2 regions of the Enterobacter sp. R4-368 genome follow, and region 2 is predicted to be linked to the other one. Evidence: predicted binding sites of a transcription regulator. Region 2 holds the regulator's gene; the other holds the start of a gene.
The links. The regulator Fur, encoded in region 2, represses iron uptake genes when iron is present. The targets are predictions, from matches to a motif close to ATAATAATGAGAACNACTATCAA.
Positions count from the first base shown of each region.

Region 1: a site for Fur is predicted at 5,282-5,304, ahead of sodA (superoxide dismutase [Mn]). Genes of this name have one in related genera too.

Region 1 covers NC_021500.1:3,088,546-3,096,622, reverse strand. Annotated here, with positions in the region: gene cpxR (envelope stress response regulator transcription factor CpxR) at 1-176, shown strand, start outside; gene cpxA (envelope stress sensor histidine kinase CpxA) at 173-1,546, shown strand; gene yiiM (6-hydroxyaminopurine reductase) at 1,581-2,255, opposite strand; gene H650_RS14555 (dihydrodipicolinate synthase family protein) at 2,417-3,310, shown strand; gene kdgT (2-keto-3-deoxygluconate transporter) at 3,347-4,330, opposite strand; gene sodA (superoxide dismutase [Mn]) at 4,588-5,208, opposite strand; gene rhaT (L-rhamnose/proton symporter RhaT) at 5,498-6,532, shown strand; gene rhaR (HTH-type transcriptional activator RhaR) at 6,533-7,381, opposite strand; gene rhaS (HTH-type transcriptional activator RhaS) at 7,455-8,077, opposite strand, start outside.
Region 2 covers NC_021500.1:4,491,957-4,500,033, reverse strand. Annotated here, with positions in the region: gene ybfE (LexA regulated protein) at 5-286, shown strand; gene fldA (flavodoxin FldA) at 450-980, shown strand; gene fur (ferric iron uptake transcriptional regulator) at 1,272-1,718, shown strand; gene H650_RS20975 (beta-N-acetylhexosaminidase) at 1,835-4,489, opposite strand; gene chiP (chitoporin ChiP) at 4,535-5,932, opposite strand; gene glnS (glutamine--tRNA ligase) at 6,381-8,048, opposite strand.

The DNA.
Region 1 (8,077 bases), 1.4 Mb from region 2:
TAGTATCGCGTGAACATCTGAGCCAGGAAGTGCTGGGTAAACGTTTAACGCCGTTCGACCGCGCTATTGATATGCACATTTCCAATCTGCGCCGCAAACTGCCGGAGCGTAAAGATGGGCACCCGTGGTTTAAAACCCTGCGCGGCCGCGGTTATCTGATGGTGTCCGCTTCATGATAGGAAGTTTGACCGCCCGCATCTTTGCCATTTTCTGGTTAACGCTGGCGCTGGTATTGATGCTGGTGTTGATGGTGCCGAAGCTGGACTCCCGTCAGATGACGGAGTTGCTGGACAGCGAGCAGCGCCAGGGCGTGATGATTGAACAGCATGTTGAAGCGGAACTGTCGAACGACCCGCCGAACGACCTGATGTGGTGGCGCAGGCTTTTCCGCGCCATCGACAAATGGGCGCCGCCGGGTCAACGTCTGCTGCTGGTGACCAGCGAAGGGCGCGTCATTGGCGCCGAACGCAACGAGATGCAGATCATCCGTAACTTCATCGGCCAGGCGGACAACTCCGACCATCCGCAGAAGAAAAAATATGGCCGGGTCGAAATGGTAGGGCCCTTCTCCGTGCGTGACGGGGAAGACAATTACCAGCTCTATCTGATTCGTCCCGCCAGCAGTTCGCAATCTGACTTTATCAACCTGTTGTTTGACCGCCCGTTATTGTTGCTGATTGTCACCATGCTGATCAGCTCGCCGCTGCTGTTGTGGCTGGCGTGGAGCCTGGCGAAACCGGCGCGTAAGTTGAAAAATGCGGCGGATGAAGTGGCGCAAGGCAACTTGCGGCAGCATCCGGAACTGGAATCCGGGCCGCAGGAGTTTCTGGCCGCCGGCGCCAGTTTCAACCAGATGGTGACGGCGCTCGAACGCATGATGACCGCGCAGCAGCGCCTGCTTTCCGACATCTCGCACGAACTGCGTACACCGCTCACACGCTTACAGCTCGGCACCGCACTGCTGCGTCGCCGCAGCGGCGAAAGCAAAGAGCTGGAACGCATTGAAACTGAAGCGCAGCGGCTGGACAGCATGATCAACGATCTGCTGGTCATGTCGCGCAATCAGCAGAAAAACGCGCTGGTCAGCGAAACGGTGAAAGCCAATCAAATGTGGAATGAGGTGCTGGATAACGCAGCGTTTGAAGCGGAGCAGATGGGTAAATCCCTGACCGTCAACTTCCCGCCGGGCCCGTGGCCGCTGTACGGTAACCCGAGCGCGCTGGAAAGTGCGGTCGAAAACATCGTGCGCAATGCGCTGCGCTACTCACACAGCAAAATCGAAGTCAGTTTCGCGGTGGATAAAGACGGCATCACCATTAACGTGGACGATGACGGCCCCGGCGTCAGCCCGGAAGACAGGGAACAGATTTTCCGCCCGTTCTACCGTACCGACGAAGCGCGCGATCGCGAGTCCGGCGGCACGGGCCTTGGCCTGGCGATTGTCGAAACCGCTATTCAGCAGCATCGCGGCTGGGTAAAAGCAGACGACAGCCCGCTCGGCGGGTTACGCCTGACGATATGGCTGCCGTTATATAAACGCGTTTAATAACTCGCCCTCTCCGCTCACCGGAGGGGGCGTTTTATTTCCCCAACAACCTGCGTGAATTATCTTCAATCTTGCCGCTCAAACGCCGCTTTTGCATCGTACGTGTCCAGCTCGCCGACAACCCGGCGGCCGACAGCAAGCGATGATATTGCTCATCATCAAACGGCTGAAACCAGGCTATCGCCGCCGCGTCATAGACGCTGACATCGCTCACACGTGAAACCAGCTCCAGCGGCGCTTCCGCCGATACATTGCCGCCCGCAATCACCCGATAAAGCCAGCCAGTACGGCCGCTGGACTGCATCTGCGTTGACATGTCGCTGATGCCAAAGTGGAAATTGAGTTTGAAACAGGGCGAACGCGGTTGCGTCACCTGGATCAGCGCGTCGCCCCAGCGAAAAATATCGCCGATAAAGACGTTTTTTTCTGTCAGACCGCTGGTGGAAAGATTCTCGCCAAATGCGGGCGCGCAAAATAAGGCCGCCTGCTGCGGAAACATCTGCGCCCAGTGAGCATAGTGTTCTCGCGGGTAGTGGCACAACGCGCGATCTGTCCCGCCGTGGTAACTTTTCTCCGCCTGCTCGTCCCCGGCGATACCGGTTTCGGTTAGCGTGAGTTCGCCTTCAACCTGCAATTTTGCGATGGCGCTCGGTCGGCTGCCCTGATAATCCCTTATTTTTCCTACAAATACTTCAACCGGATGTTGCATATTCCCTCCAACAGGCTTCGTTCATCACGGTATTACACCACAATTGAGCTCAGACCAAACCTGCAAAAATGAGACATTCATGCACATGCGCGCCGCTGTGCCGTGCTATCACTTACCTTACGCTTTTGAAACATGATTTCATTAATCGAGGAGGCAGTGAAGTGACGCAAACAACCCCTTTTTCCGGCGTCTGGTGTCCTTCCATCACGCCGATGGACAGTGAAAGCAACATCGATCTCAATGGATTAAAACAGCATCTTACCCGCCTGACGGCGGCGAAAATCGACGTGGTATTGCTAATGGGCAGTATCGGCGAGTTCGCCTCTTTCACACTGGATGAACGAATAATGTTGATTCGTGAAGCGCGCGGAATGTCGCCCATTTCGATGGTGGCTAACGTCTCTTCCACCTGTTTTAACGACATCCTGTGGATGGCTGATGAAGCCTACCGCACCGGCTATGAAGCCGTGATGGTGCTGCCGCCTTATTACTATGGGCAAACCAGCAACCAGCTTTTAAGCTACTTTCGCGCGCTGGGCAAAGCGATCAGCGGCAAATGGTTTGCCTATAACTTCCCGGCGCGCACCGGCTGTGATTTAACACCCGAGCTGGTCGCGGCGCTGGCCGCCGAATTCCCCGATTTTGCCGGCATTAAAGACACCGTTGATTGCCAGTCGCACACCCGCAATATGATTCTGGCAACCAAAAACGTGCGCGATGATTTCGCAGTGTTGTGCGGTTACGACGAGTATTTCATTCCTACTTTGCTGGCGGGCGGCGCTGGCGTGATTTCAGGCTTAAACAACGTGATGCCGGAGCTGTTTGTTAAAGCGCGGGAGGCGTGGCGACAAAGTGATTTGGCAACGCTGCATCAGGTGCAGCAAGAGATCGGCAAATTTATGGCCATCTACAGCATCGGCGACGATTTTGTTACCACCATCAAAACCGTGGTAGCGCGCAAGTTTGGTTACTGCACCCCCGTCGCCCGTAACTTCGGCGGTGCCCTCACTGAAGATCAGTGCAACATTATCGACACCGTTTTTGCTATCCGCTAATGCAAAAGCCGACCTGTAAAGGTCGGCCTCATTTCGTTATTTCACGGTGTTGCGTAGCGACATGTCCGCTTCCGCCCCTTTCACTTTTCGTGACCAGACAGACGTCAAAATCGGCACCAGGATCGAGGTAACGATCACCGATGTCGCCACCAGCGCCGTCGCCGCTGGCGCCATCGCTTTGAAGTCCGGCACCATTTCAGCAATCAGCACCGGCGTTGCCACCGCAGCACCAGCCGAACTGGAAGCCGCCAGACCCGCTGTTCCGTCACCGCCGCCAATCAGTTTGTCGGCAATAATCAGCGGGATCCCGGTGATCACAATCACCGCGACGCCCAGCAAAATCCCCAGCAGCCCGGTTTGCGCAATCACGCTTAAATCGATGGTGTTGCCAAGCGCGAAAGCGAAGAACGGAATCAACGTCTGCACCGCCTTGCTGAAGAACTCGCGCAGTTCCGGGTCGAGATTACCCAGCGCAAACCCCACGAGGAATGGCAGCACCGCACCAACAAACACATGCGGTTCAAAAGAAGCGATACCGGCTGTGCCGAGAATAATCATCGTCATCAATGGGCCGGATTCCAGCGACATCAGCACAAATGCCCCGGCCTCCTCTTTGGTGCCGTACTGCTGCATGATGGAGGCGTACAACCCGCCGTTGGTCATATCCATCGATGCCACCAGCGCCAGCGTCGATAAGCCGGCAAAAAAACCCGCTTCCACGCCATGTTCCGGAATCAACCGCGACGCGATAGCCGCCACCACCCAGGCGATCACGATTTTCGTCACCACCAGCGTGCCGGATTTACGCAGCACCGTACCGGTCGCGCTCAGTTTGATCGACGCGCCCATGCAAAAAAACCACACCGCAAGGATCGGCACCGTGCCGGTAATCATGCCGTTAGTGAATGAACCGAAGTATTTCCCTGCGCCGGGCGCAAAAGTGTGGCACAGAGCACCGATGAACAATGGAACCAACATCATCCCGCCAGGGATTTTCTCTATTGCACGCTTGATTTGCATATCTTCACCTGTAAAAACCGTTCGATTTTTATGGCGCAGGCACTCCGGTTGAACGGAACAACAGCCGCGCGGATGAAGAGAGGGTAGACCCGGATTGATGCGAGAAAAGTGATCAAACAACCATAACAAAACATTATTTCATTATTTTAGGATCAGCGTTCCTTTTGATTTCTGGCAGCCAAAAAGGAATAAAAAAGCCCCACCGGCAACGCCTGGCGGGGCTTCGAATCACGCACTACGGCGTGGACGAAAGCGGCTTATTTTTTCGCAGCGAAACGCGCAGCAGCTTCGTCCCAGTTCACCACGTTCCAGAACTCTTTAATGTAGTCCGGGCGGCGGTTCTGGAATTTCAGGTAGTAAGCGTGTTCCCACACATCCAGGCCCAGAATCGGGAAACCGGACGCGCCAGAGATCGCTTCACCCATCAGCGGGGAATCCTGGTTAGCGGTAGAAACCACAGCCAGTTTGTCGCCTTTCAGCACCAGCCATGCCCAGCCGGAACCAAAGCGAGTCGCCGCTGCTTTTTCGAATTCCGCTTTGAAATTGTCCACGGAACCGAAATCACGCTCGATAGCGGCTTTCAGATCGCCCTGCAAGGTGGTGCCTTTTTTCAGGCCTTTCCAGAACAGGCTGTGGTTAGCGTGGCCGCCTGCGTTGTTACGCAGTACGGTTTTTTTGTCGGCTGGCAGCTGGTCCAGTTTGGTGATCAGCTCTTCAACCGGCAGGCTCGCGAACTCCGGCAGGCTTTCCAGCGCGGCGTTTGCGTTGTTCACGTAAGTCTGGTGATGTTTAGTGTGATGGATTTCCATCGTCTGCTTGTCGAAATGCGGTTCGAGGGCATCGTATGCATACGGCAGAGCGGGCAGTGTATAGCTCATATTCATCTCCATTAAGGGTAAGCGGCTATTGTGTTAACGCCGCGTAAGCAGTTGGTTCATTATAGTTAATTAAATGATATTGAAAATGTTTATCAATGCCGTAGTTTTAATAAGGTTATAACTTTTGGTTATGTTATTGAAATTGTGAAGCCGCTCACCCTCATCACGTGCTCATTGCCAGCCTGCAACGCAACGCGGCAAACGCCTCAAGGTTAATCTTCTGACCGATTTTTACACTCATCGGGTCGGCTGCTCGTATCCCGGCGATAAAAACAAAGAGGATTGTGAAATGAGTAACGCGATTACGATGGGTATTTTTTGGCATTTGATAGGTGCGGCCAGTGCAGCCTGTTTCTATGCCCCGTTTAAAAAGGTAAGAAAGTGGTCCTGGGAAACGATGTGGTCAATCGGCGGCATCGTCTCGTGGTTGATCCTTCCCTGGACTATCAGCGCGCTGTTATTGCCTGATTTTTGGGCTTATTTCAGTTCGTTTAGCACCTCAACGCTGCTGCCGGTGTTTCTTTTCGGCGCAATGTGGGGCATCGGTAACATCAACTATGGCCTGACTATGCGCTACTTAGGCATGTCGATGGGTATTGGCATCGCCATTGGTATTACGCTGATTGTCGGAACATTGATGACGCCAATCCTCAACGGCCACTTCGATGTGCTGATCAACACCGAAGGCGGGCGAATGACCTTGCTGGGTGTGCTGGTGGCGCTGATTGGTGTTGGCATTGTTACCCGCGCCGGTCAGTTGAAAGAGCGCAAAATGGGCATCAAAGCCGAAGAGTTCAACCTGAAAAAAGGGTTAGCGCTGGCAGTGATGTGCGGCGTGTTCTCTGCCGGGATGTCTTTTGCGATGAACGCCGCCAAACCGATGCACGACGCCGCTGCCGCGCTGGGTATCGATCCGCTCTATACCGCATTGCCAAGCTACGTGGTGATCATGGGCGGTGGTGCGCTGGTGAACCTGAGCTTCTGCTTTATCCGGCTGGCAAAAGTGAAAGATCTGTCGCTAAAAGCCGACTTCTCGCTGGCAAAAGGGCTGCTTATCAGCAATATCCTGCTTTCGGCACTGGGTGGCCTGATGTGGTATCTGCAATTCTTCTTCTACGCCTGGGGTCACGCCAGCATTCCGGGGCAGTATGACTACATTAGCTGGATGCTGCATATGAGCTTCTATGTGCTGTGCGGCGGGCTGGTCGGTCTGGTGCTGAAAGAGTGGAAGAATGCCGGACGGCAACCGGTGAGTGTGCTGAGTCTCGGCTGCGTGGTGATCATTGTCGCGGCCAATATCGTCGGCCTCGGCATGGCGAGCTAATCAGGCAGCAACCCGGCTACGATGACGCCACTGACCTGGCGTCATCCCTACCTCACGGCTAAATACCACCGAAAAGTAGTTACTGTCCTCAAAGCCACACTGCATGGCGATTTCACTGATCATCTGCTCGGAGTGCTGCAACAAAAATTGGGCGTGGCAAATGCGCAACTGGCGCAAATAGTGGTTGATGGTCATCCCGGTTTGAGTACGAAACTGCTGGCGCAGCGCCCGCTCGCTGCACTGTTCCTGTTCACAAAAATGCTCCAGTACAAAGCTGCGATTCAGGCTGCCGGAAAGCGCGGTGATGAGCTTATCCAGCAGCGTTTCGCTGTGGGTCGCGGCAAGGTTATCGGTGGCGAAACGGTGGCGTTTTAGGGTCATCACCAGTTGAGCAAACAGGGTTTCCGCCATCAGATTGGCCAGCGGATCGTCCTTCGCGCTCTCATGTTCCAGTTGCGTAATCACCTGCCGCGCCTGCGCCATGCCGCTGCTACCAATGCGCCAGTGCGGGTTGGACGGCGCGCCGTTAAGCCCCGGAATATGCGCCGCCCAGTCGAGATTCAGCGTCAGCCGGTCCGGGCAGTAGATAATGTTCTGCAACACCAGGTCATTAACCGAGGCGTAAGAGTGGCAATCTTCGGCGCGGATATAAAACAGATCGCCGCGCGTAATGCGGTAAGGCCGGTCATTAAGCACATGCAACCCATTGCCGCGCCACACCATCACCAGTTCGCAGAACTCATGCGTATGTTCAGCAAAGACATTTTGCGGGTAGCGATCGGCCACCACGACCGCCTGTCCGGCGCGCGGAAAAAAGTCTGCTTTACGAAGAATTAACTCACCAGCCACAACGCCACCTCTGCCGTGAACAACCTGACATTATTAACGGAAGCCCGGCTAAAAATCGGTGATAACCTTCTCGTTACTGAAGCAGCGTGTCGCGCCCCTGGCGGATATCGCGCGGTGACCAGTCAAACTCGCGGCGAAACAGCGTCGAAAAGTGGTTACTGTCGCCGAACCCGCAGCGAAAAGCGATATCCGTCACGCTCTCGTCGCTGTGGCGTAACATATGGCGCGCTTTAATCAACCGCAGGCGGTTTAAATAGCGCTGCGGCGTCATGCCGGTGGACTGTTTAAGCTGACGATGCAGCGTACGCAACGACAAGCTGAACTGTTCTGCCAGCGACTCCCAGCAAATGTCCTCCGCGAAGTGATCTTCCAGCCACAGCATAAGCTGGTTCAGCCGCGCATCGCTGTTGCCCGCATCTTCCTGCTGGCTGCTTTTACGCAATAACACCAGCAACTGCATAAACAGGATCTCGCGGTTGGCAATGTCATGCGTTGCCACTTCACTACCCATCTCTTCCATCTGGCTAATGATGCCGCGCACCTGCCCCAGCGTGTGCTGGCTTACCCGCCAGTGCGACGGGTAATGCCCATCCTGCTCCTGCGGCAGCAACTGGTTCAACCCGGCAAGGAACTGGAACGCATCCGGCGAGCGGTACAGCACATTGGTCAAGCAGAGATTATCGGTATGTTCATACA
Region 2 (8,077 bases):
GACCATGGCTAAAGAACAAACGGACCGTACGACACTAGATCTGTTCGCGAATGAGCGTCGCCCGGGACGGCCGAAGACAAACCCGCTCTCGCGCGATGAACAGTTGCGCATCAATAAACGCAATCAGCTAAAACGCGATAAAGTTCGTGGGCTTAAGCGTGTCGAATTAAAACTCAACGTGGAAGCCGTCGATGCGTTAAACGAGCTGGCAGAAGCGCGAGATATGAGCCGCAGCGAGCTTATCGAAGAGATGCTGCTGGCGCAGCTGAAAGCATTGCGCGGCTAGCGAATCCTCCGAAACATCATCGAAATAACACTTTCATGTGTCATACAGTGCAGTCCGACGCGATAGCAGTTTCCGCGTGCTTCCCTGTTCTGCTATGATTGCCCTTATCTGTGGGCGTAGCGCCACCACCATACTCATTAAGTTTCAAGAGGTTATTTTACTCATGGCAATTACAGGCATTTTCTTCGGCAGCGACACCGGTAACACCGAAAACATCGCGAAAATGATTCAGAGTCAGCTTGGTAAAGACGTTGCCGACGTACATGACATTGCCAAGAGCAGCAAAGAAGATATCGAAGGGTATGACATTCTGTTGCTCGGCATTCCTACCTGGTACTATGGTGAAGCGCAGTGCGACTGGGATGACTTTTTCCCGACGCTGGAAGAGATCGACTTTAACGGTAAATTAGTTGCGCTGTTCGGCTGTGGCGACCAGGAAGATTACGCGGAATACTTCTGCGATGCGCTGGGCACCATTCGCGATATCATCGAACCGCGCGGCGCGACCATCGTTGGCCACTGGCCGACCGCGGGCTACCATTTTGAAGCCTCTAAAGGTCTCGCGGATGACGACCACTTCGTTGGCCTGGCGATTGACGAAGACCGTCAACCCGAGATGACCGCAGAACGCGTACAGAAATGGGTAAAACAGGTTCGTGAAGAGCTGCACCTGGACGATATCATTAACGCCTGATTTTCTACGGCGTAATCTGTGGGTTACGCCGTATTAATAGATAAAAGCAATGGAAATAATTGCTACAAATTTTTAACTTTTTTCTCCATCGCTGTACAATGAGCCCTGCTAAACTGGGTGCCGTCGCAAAGGACTTTGCTGGCGACACCACGTTTTATAAGCTTACTTTACTTGAGGGCTTGCAGTTTTCATCCAGCCATGGCAGTTCTATAATGAGACGCATTACCCCAGGTGCATTCCTTATAACTTCCGCTAAGGAAGTGAATCGTATAGCAACAGGACAGATTCCGCATGACTGACAACAATACCGCATTAAAGAAGGCCGGCCTGAAAGTCACGCTTCCTCGGTTAAAAATCCTTGAAGTGCTTCAGGAACCGGATAACCATCATGTCAGTGCGGAAGATTTATACAAACGACTGATCGACATGGGCGAAGAGATCGGGCTGGCAACGGTTTACCGTGTACTGAACCAGTTCGACGACGCCGGGATTGTGACCCGTCATAACTTCGAAGGCGGCAAGTCCGTTTTTGAACTGACTCAGCAACATCACCACGATCACCTGATCTGCCTCGATTGCGGCAAGGTGATTGAATTTAGTGATGACTCCATTGAAGCGCGTCAGCGTGAAATTGCCGCGAAACACGGCATTCGCCTGACTAACCACAGTCTTTACCTTTACGGCCACTGCGCCGAAGGTGACTGCCGCGAAGATGAACACGCGCACGACGCGAAATAACTGCTTTTGAAACCTAAAAAGCCAGCCTGACGGTTGGCTTTTTTTTGCCTGCAACATTGGCAATAAAAGAAAAAACCCGGCAAGCTCGCGCCGCTGGGTTTAATCGCTGCATCACATTACGCTTTTACGCTATCGACACGGCTAAAGCGTTTACCGTCCGGGCTGGCGGTGCGCACCTGCACTTCCCCGCTCACCTGCGGACGCGCTTTATCGTCGTAGCGCTGCCAGTTTTTGCCGCCGTCGGTTGAGAACTCAACCACCATGCCAGGGAAGCTGGTATTGGCTTCAAGTTTTCCACCGACCACGCGCGCGCCCGGTACTGGCAGGCGGTAATGAACCCCAGCCTTATCCAGTTTCGCCAGTTCGCGATGACCTAACAGGTTCGCAAAGCGTTGCCAGTCACGTTCCAGCGCTTTCACATCCACCATATGTGTCACGCCGCCTTTGTATTCACGTCCGGCTTTGTAATCCTGCTCCCAGCCCGCACGATGCCATGCGCGTTCAGCCACCGAAACCATACGTGGATAGATCATGTACTCCATCTGCTTATCGGTGCGCACCACTTCGCTCCACAGCTGCGCGGAAAGGCCATACGCGCCCGGCCACGGTTTATCGGACTTCGCGCTAAACGGGTTGCCATCGCGATCGAGCGTGGTTTCCGCGTTCTGCGGCATGTTGTCCGGGGCGAAGCTGAAAATCTTACGTTCATCGCTAAAACGCGTGCCCCAGTAATAGCCGCTTTCCGCCGGGTTGACCTCATTCGGGAAGTCGAGATACACGTAATCAGGATTGGAGACGACAACACGGAAACCTTTATTCGCCCAGTCATTCACCGAGTCAAAACCGCCCCAGTAGAGCGTATCCCAGAAGTTAACATTGACATGATCGGTGGCGAACACCGACGCGTCTTTGGCATCTTTCAAACCGTCCTGCCACGCCTGCATAGTATCAATGCCGTGTGCTTTCACCAGCTTGCTGACTTCCACGCCGAAATAGCTGGAGAGATGTTCAACATCGGCAACTTTGCCCTCTTTGATCATCGCCTGGCAGGCTTGCGATTTCGCCCATGGCTTATCCTGATTGCTCTGATCGATAATGCCTTTGCCCGCTTCCGGTTTTTTCTGATCCGTATAGCCTGTACCCAGATAGATATTTTTCGCTTCGTCACCGCCAAAATGCCAGGTATTCAGCGGCAGCCCGGCTTCTTTATGCATTTGCTGGATTTCGCCAATCACTTTGTCCACAAAGTTACGCGACGAATCAAGGCACGGATTGAGATAGCCGGTACGGTTATAGAACTGCACACCGGTGGTGTTCGAGGTGTCTGTCGGATCCAGCAGACGATATTGATTCGCCTCTTTCTCTTTGCCCGCTTTCATCAGGCGATCGTAACGCGCTTCCATCGCGATCACCGCTGCACGCGCATGAGCTGGCATATCGATTTCCGGGATCACCTCAATCTGTCGCGCTTTGGCGTATTTGAGGATCTCGATGTAATCCGCACGGCTAAAGTGGCCGCTGCCGTTGTTGTTACTATCCGGCCCGGAGCCCAGCTGTGGCAACAGGCACGTTTTCTCACTCAAATCATGACAACGTTTGCTGCCGATATCGGTCAGTTCCGGCAAGCCGGGGATCTCAATACGCCAGCCTTCATCATCCGTAAGATGGAAATGGAATTTGTTGAGTTTGTACGCCGACATCTGATCCAACAGACGCAGCACCGCCGCTTTACTGTGGAAGTTGCGACCGACATCCAACTGAATGCCGCGGTAGTCAAAACGCGGCGCATCTTTCGCTTCAAGCGCGGCAATCTTCATCTCGCCCGTAACAGGAACGAGCGACAGCAGCGATTGCAAACCGTAGAACACGCCCGCCTGATCGTAGCCGGTCACCACGGTTTCCTTCGTGCCAATGTGCAGACGGTACGCGCCAGAAACCGCCTCATCGCCGCTAAAGACGTTGCTGGCAATTTCAGTCCGCAGCGGATAACTGCCCTCTTTCACCCCCAGCAATGCAAAACGCGATTTCACTGCATCCTGTGCATCGGCACTCAGAGCTGAGAGATCCAGTTTCACGCCCTTACTCAGGTCGACATCCTGCCCGTGGATGTTAACGTGCTGCGGTGTTGGCACAATCTGACCACGTAGCGATGCGAGGTTTAGCGTTTTCACATCACTATTTTTCTCAAAGCGCGCCTCGGCAGTCATCAGGATATTTTTGTCGTCCGGCGTGCGTTTCCACTGATTATCAAGCGGTGTAACGAAGCGGGATAAATCTTCCGTGTCCGTATTGGCAATGACTTTCGCCGTCGCGCCGTCGGCGGTGACGTACCAGCGCGGCAACACATCGGTGATAAACAGCTGCCAGTATTCATTGATAATCGGGATCTCTATCGCCTGCCTGGCCGGGAAACCGGTGAATTTGTCGGTAGGTTCCAGCTTATGCAGGTCGCCCATAATGTGGGTTACTTTGAACTGCTCGTTTGCTACCTCCAGCACCGGGCGAATGCTGTGAAAATAGATGGCCCACGCTTTGTCGGTTACCGCGTCGCCATTATTGGTCAGTGTGATCACCGCTTTGTTGCAGGAAGCCCAATCGGCGCCGAGTTTCGCGCAGTCAACGCCGTGTTGCGCGGCGAAATTATCTTTCACCGCATAGTTAAGATGAAACTGGCTGATAGCATCCACGGTACTCTGATTCGCCAGCGCCGCAGTGCTGCCCAGCATCGCCAGTACGGCACTGGCGAGCATACTTAAACGAACTGTTTTCATTACGTATTCCTTGTAGTTTGCCGGGCCGAACCCGGCATGCGCTCATCAGAAAATGGTAAACGGTGCGATAACCATAAACTTCACATCGCGCTCATCCTGGAAGATGTTGCCATAACCGCCGCTGTAGCTCGGGATGTCGGAATGGTTGTCGTACTGGGTGAAGTGCAATTTGAACATCGTGCCTTTCGCACGCCCTTCCTGCAGGGTGTAAATCGCATCGAGGCTGTAAGAAGACTCTTTCAGGCGGTAGTTCGGATCGTAATAGGCATCTGGCGTTGCCATATCTGCGGGTTTCGCATCCCAGGCGTAAGCGTAAGACGCGCCCACCGTCCAGCCCGGCAGGTTCCAGTTTTTCAGGTCGTACATCGCACCGAAGAACACCGCTTTTTCGCCGTTGGCGTTAAAGTCAGAGCGGTTATCCCACCAGATATCCAGCCGACCGTTGGATGAAGCGTAAGTCGGCGTCATACGTTGCAGGAAGTAGCCCTGCTGACCATCCGCTTTTACCCACGTTCCTTCCAGACGCAGATCGACCTGCCCCACTTTGTAGCCAAATGTCAGCGCCTGCAGCCACGCCGTGCCGTCATAAATATCGTTTACGCCGCCATTACTGACTTTGTCGCGTGTGCCATAGAACTGGTAACTGGTGCTCAGCGGGCTGCCCGCGATATCGAATTTGTAGCTGGCTTTTGCGAAATATTGATCGACATACCCCTGAGCCTGACCAAACGCGGCTTCCAGGATCAGATCGTTTTTAAAGTCATATTTCGCGCCAACCGAATGCAGGTAATCAACTTTGGTCTTTTTATCGTTTTGATAGAACTTGTCCATCTCGATATGCCACGGCGATTTGTACTCGTTGGTCCACATGTAGGAGAAACTCAACGCCCCGGCATCGCCGTAGTCAAAATTCGCCCCGGCTTCAGCGCCCTGATAAGTGCCTGGCATAAAGCTCCAGTGCGGCGCTAACAGCGTCTGGCCGGTTGGCTGGATGTAACCTGCGCGCGCCCATACCGGGCCATATTTAAATTTCGCCGCGGCTTTATACAGGCTGACCCCGCTCTTATCACCTGACCAGTCTTCTTTGTAGGCTTTATTGCTGGAGGAGAAAGCGATTTCGTTCGGATGCGCGCTGTCGCCGTTTTCCGCCATCTCGATGGCGGTGAAGGCAGCAATATCCAGACCAAACATATCGGCGGCGTAACCGGACTGGAAATCCAGGTTCGCGTTCCATGTCGAGTGGGAAAGGTTGGTTTTGTATTTATCTTCCAGAACATCTTTGCGGTCACGTTCACGCTGCCAGTAATAGATACCGCCGGTGAGCGTGGAATCATCGATAAAGCCTGCTGCATGAGCCTGTGGAGAGACAACCCAGCCCGACATTGCTGTGACACCGGCGATTGCCAGCGCCAGCGTACTACGTTTGCCACTAAACGTACGCATGAGTGATTCCTTCTAGACGTATTAAAAAATCGCCGGAGATGACGAAAAAAGGTCAAATAGTTTAGGTAGTTACGAAAACCCCCGAATTCACTACCGACTTAAGACTATTTTTCGCGACGCGAATTATCAATGTTTTTTAGCGGCAAAATGACAGGATTATGACGAAGAGCACATATTCCGTAGTGTTTTGAAACATGTTACATAAAACAGGAAAACAACAAATAAAAATCGAAAAAACAAAGACATTAATACTAATTGATAGCGATTACACATTAGAATCGACTTTTAAAACCACAAAAATGCTTTCCATCTGTTCAGTAAAAGCATCAATGAGAAGACACATTAATTCGCGTCGCGAATGTATATAAAGTGTAACAAGCTAATGGATAAGCAAAAAAAAGCGCCGCTGAAAGCGGCGCTTTAACCCAATTGTTTCTGGTTGACTTACTCAGTCGCCGATTTTCGCCCAGGTATCGCGCAGACCCACGGTACGGTTGAACACCGGTTTGGAAGCGGTTGCATGACGGCTATCAAGGCAGAAATAACCTTCACGTTCGAACTGGTAAGCTTTGCCCGCCTCTGCTTCTTTCAATGACGGTTCGGCGTAGCCTTGCTTAATAACCAGCGATTCCGGGTTGATGGTCGACAGGAAATCTTCGGCCGCCCCCGGATTCGGGACGCTGAACAGACGATCGTAAAGGCGGATTTCGACCGGCAGCGCATGCTGTGCGCTCACCCAGTGAATAACCCCTTTCACTTTGCGACCATCGGCCGGATCTTTGCTCAGCGTGTCCGCATCGTAAGAACAGAAAATAGTGGTGATGTTGCCGTCGGCATCTTTCTCCACGCGTTCTGCTTTGATGACATAAGCGTTACGCAGACGAACCTCTTTACCCAGTACCAGACGCTTGTACTGTTTGTTGGCTTCTTCGCGGAAATCTGCGCGATCGATCCAGATTTCACCGCTAAACGGCACGTCACGTGTGCCCATTTCCGGCTTATTCGGATGGTTCGGCATGCTAACGATTTCGCTGCTGCCCTGCGGGTAATTTTCGATAACCAGCTTCACCGGATCGATAACCGCCATTGCACGCGGTGCGTTTTCATTCAGATCTTCACGGATGCAGGACTCCAGAGAAGCCATCTCAATGGTGTTGTCCTGTTTGGTGACACCGATACGTTTGCAGAATTCGCGGATAGAGCCTGCGGTGTAACCACGGCGGCGCAGACCGGAGATGGTCGGCATACGCGGATCGTCCCAGCCTTCAACATGCTTGTCAGTGACCAGCAGGTTCAGCTTGCGCTTGGACATCACAGTGTATTCCAGATTCAGGCGCGAAAATTCGTACTGGCGCGGGTGAACCGGAATGGTGATGTTATCCAGCACCCAGTCATACAGACGGCGGTTATCCTGGAATTCCAGCGTACACAGTGAATGAGTAATGCCTTCCAGCGCATCGCTGATGCAGTGGGTAAAGTCGTACATCGGGTAGATGCACCACTTGTTACCGGTCTGGTGATGTTCGGCGAATTTAATGCGATACAGCACCGGATCGCGCATCACGATAAACGGTGACGCCATATCGATCTTCGCACGCAGGCACGCTTTACCCTCTTCGAAGCCACCCGCGCGCATTTTTTCAAACAGCGCCAGGTTCTCTTCCACGCTGCGATCGCGATACGGGCTGTTCTTACCCGGTGCCGTCAATGTACCGCGATATTCGCGGATCTCATCAGCGGAGAGCTCGTCAACGTAGGCCAGGCCTTTGTTGATAAGCTCGATCGCGTATTCGTACAGCTTGTCGAAATAATCCGAGGAGTAGCAGATATCGCCAGACCAGTGAAAGCCCAACCATTGCACGTCGTTCTTAATAGATTCAACGTATTCGATGTCTTCTTTTGCAGGGTTTGTGTCATCGAAACGCAGGTTGCACTGCCCCTGGTAATCCTGGGCGATACCAAAGTTCAGGCAGATCGATTTCGCGTGGCCAATGTGCAAATAACCATTTGGCTCCGGCGGAAAACGGGTATGGACGGTAGTGTGCTTACCACTGGCCAGATCTTCATCAATGATCTGGCGAATAAAGTTAGTCGGGCGGGCTTCTGCCTCACTCATCACAGGTTCCTCAAGGCGTAAACAACATA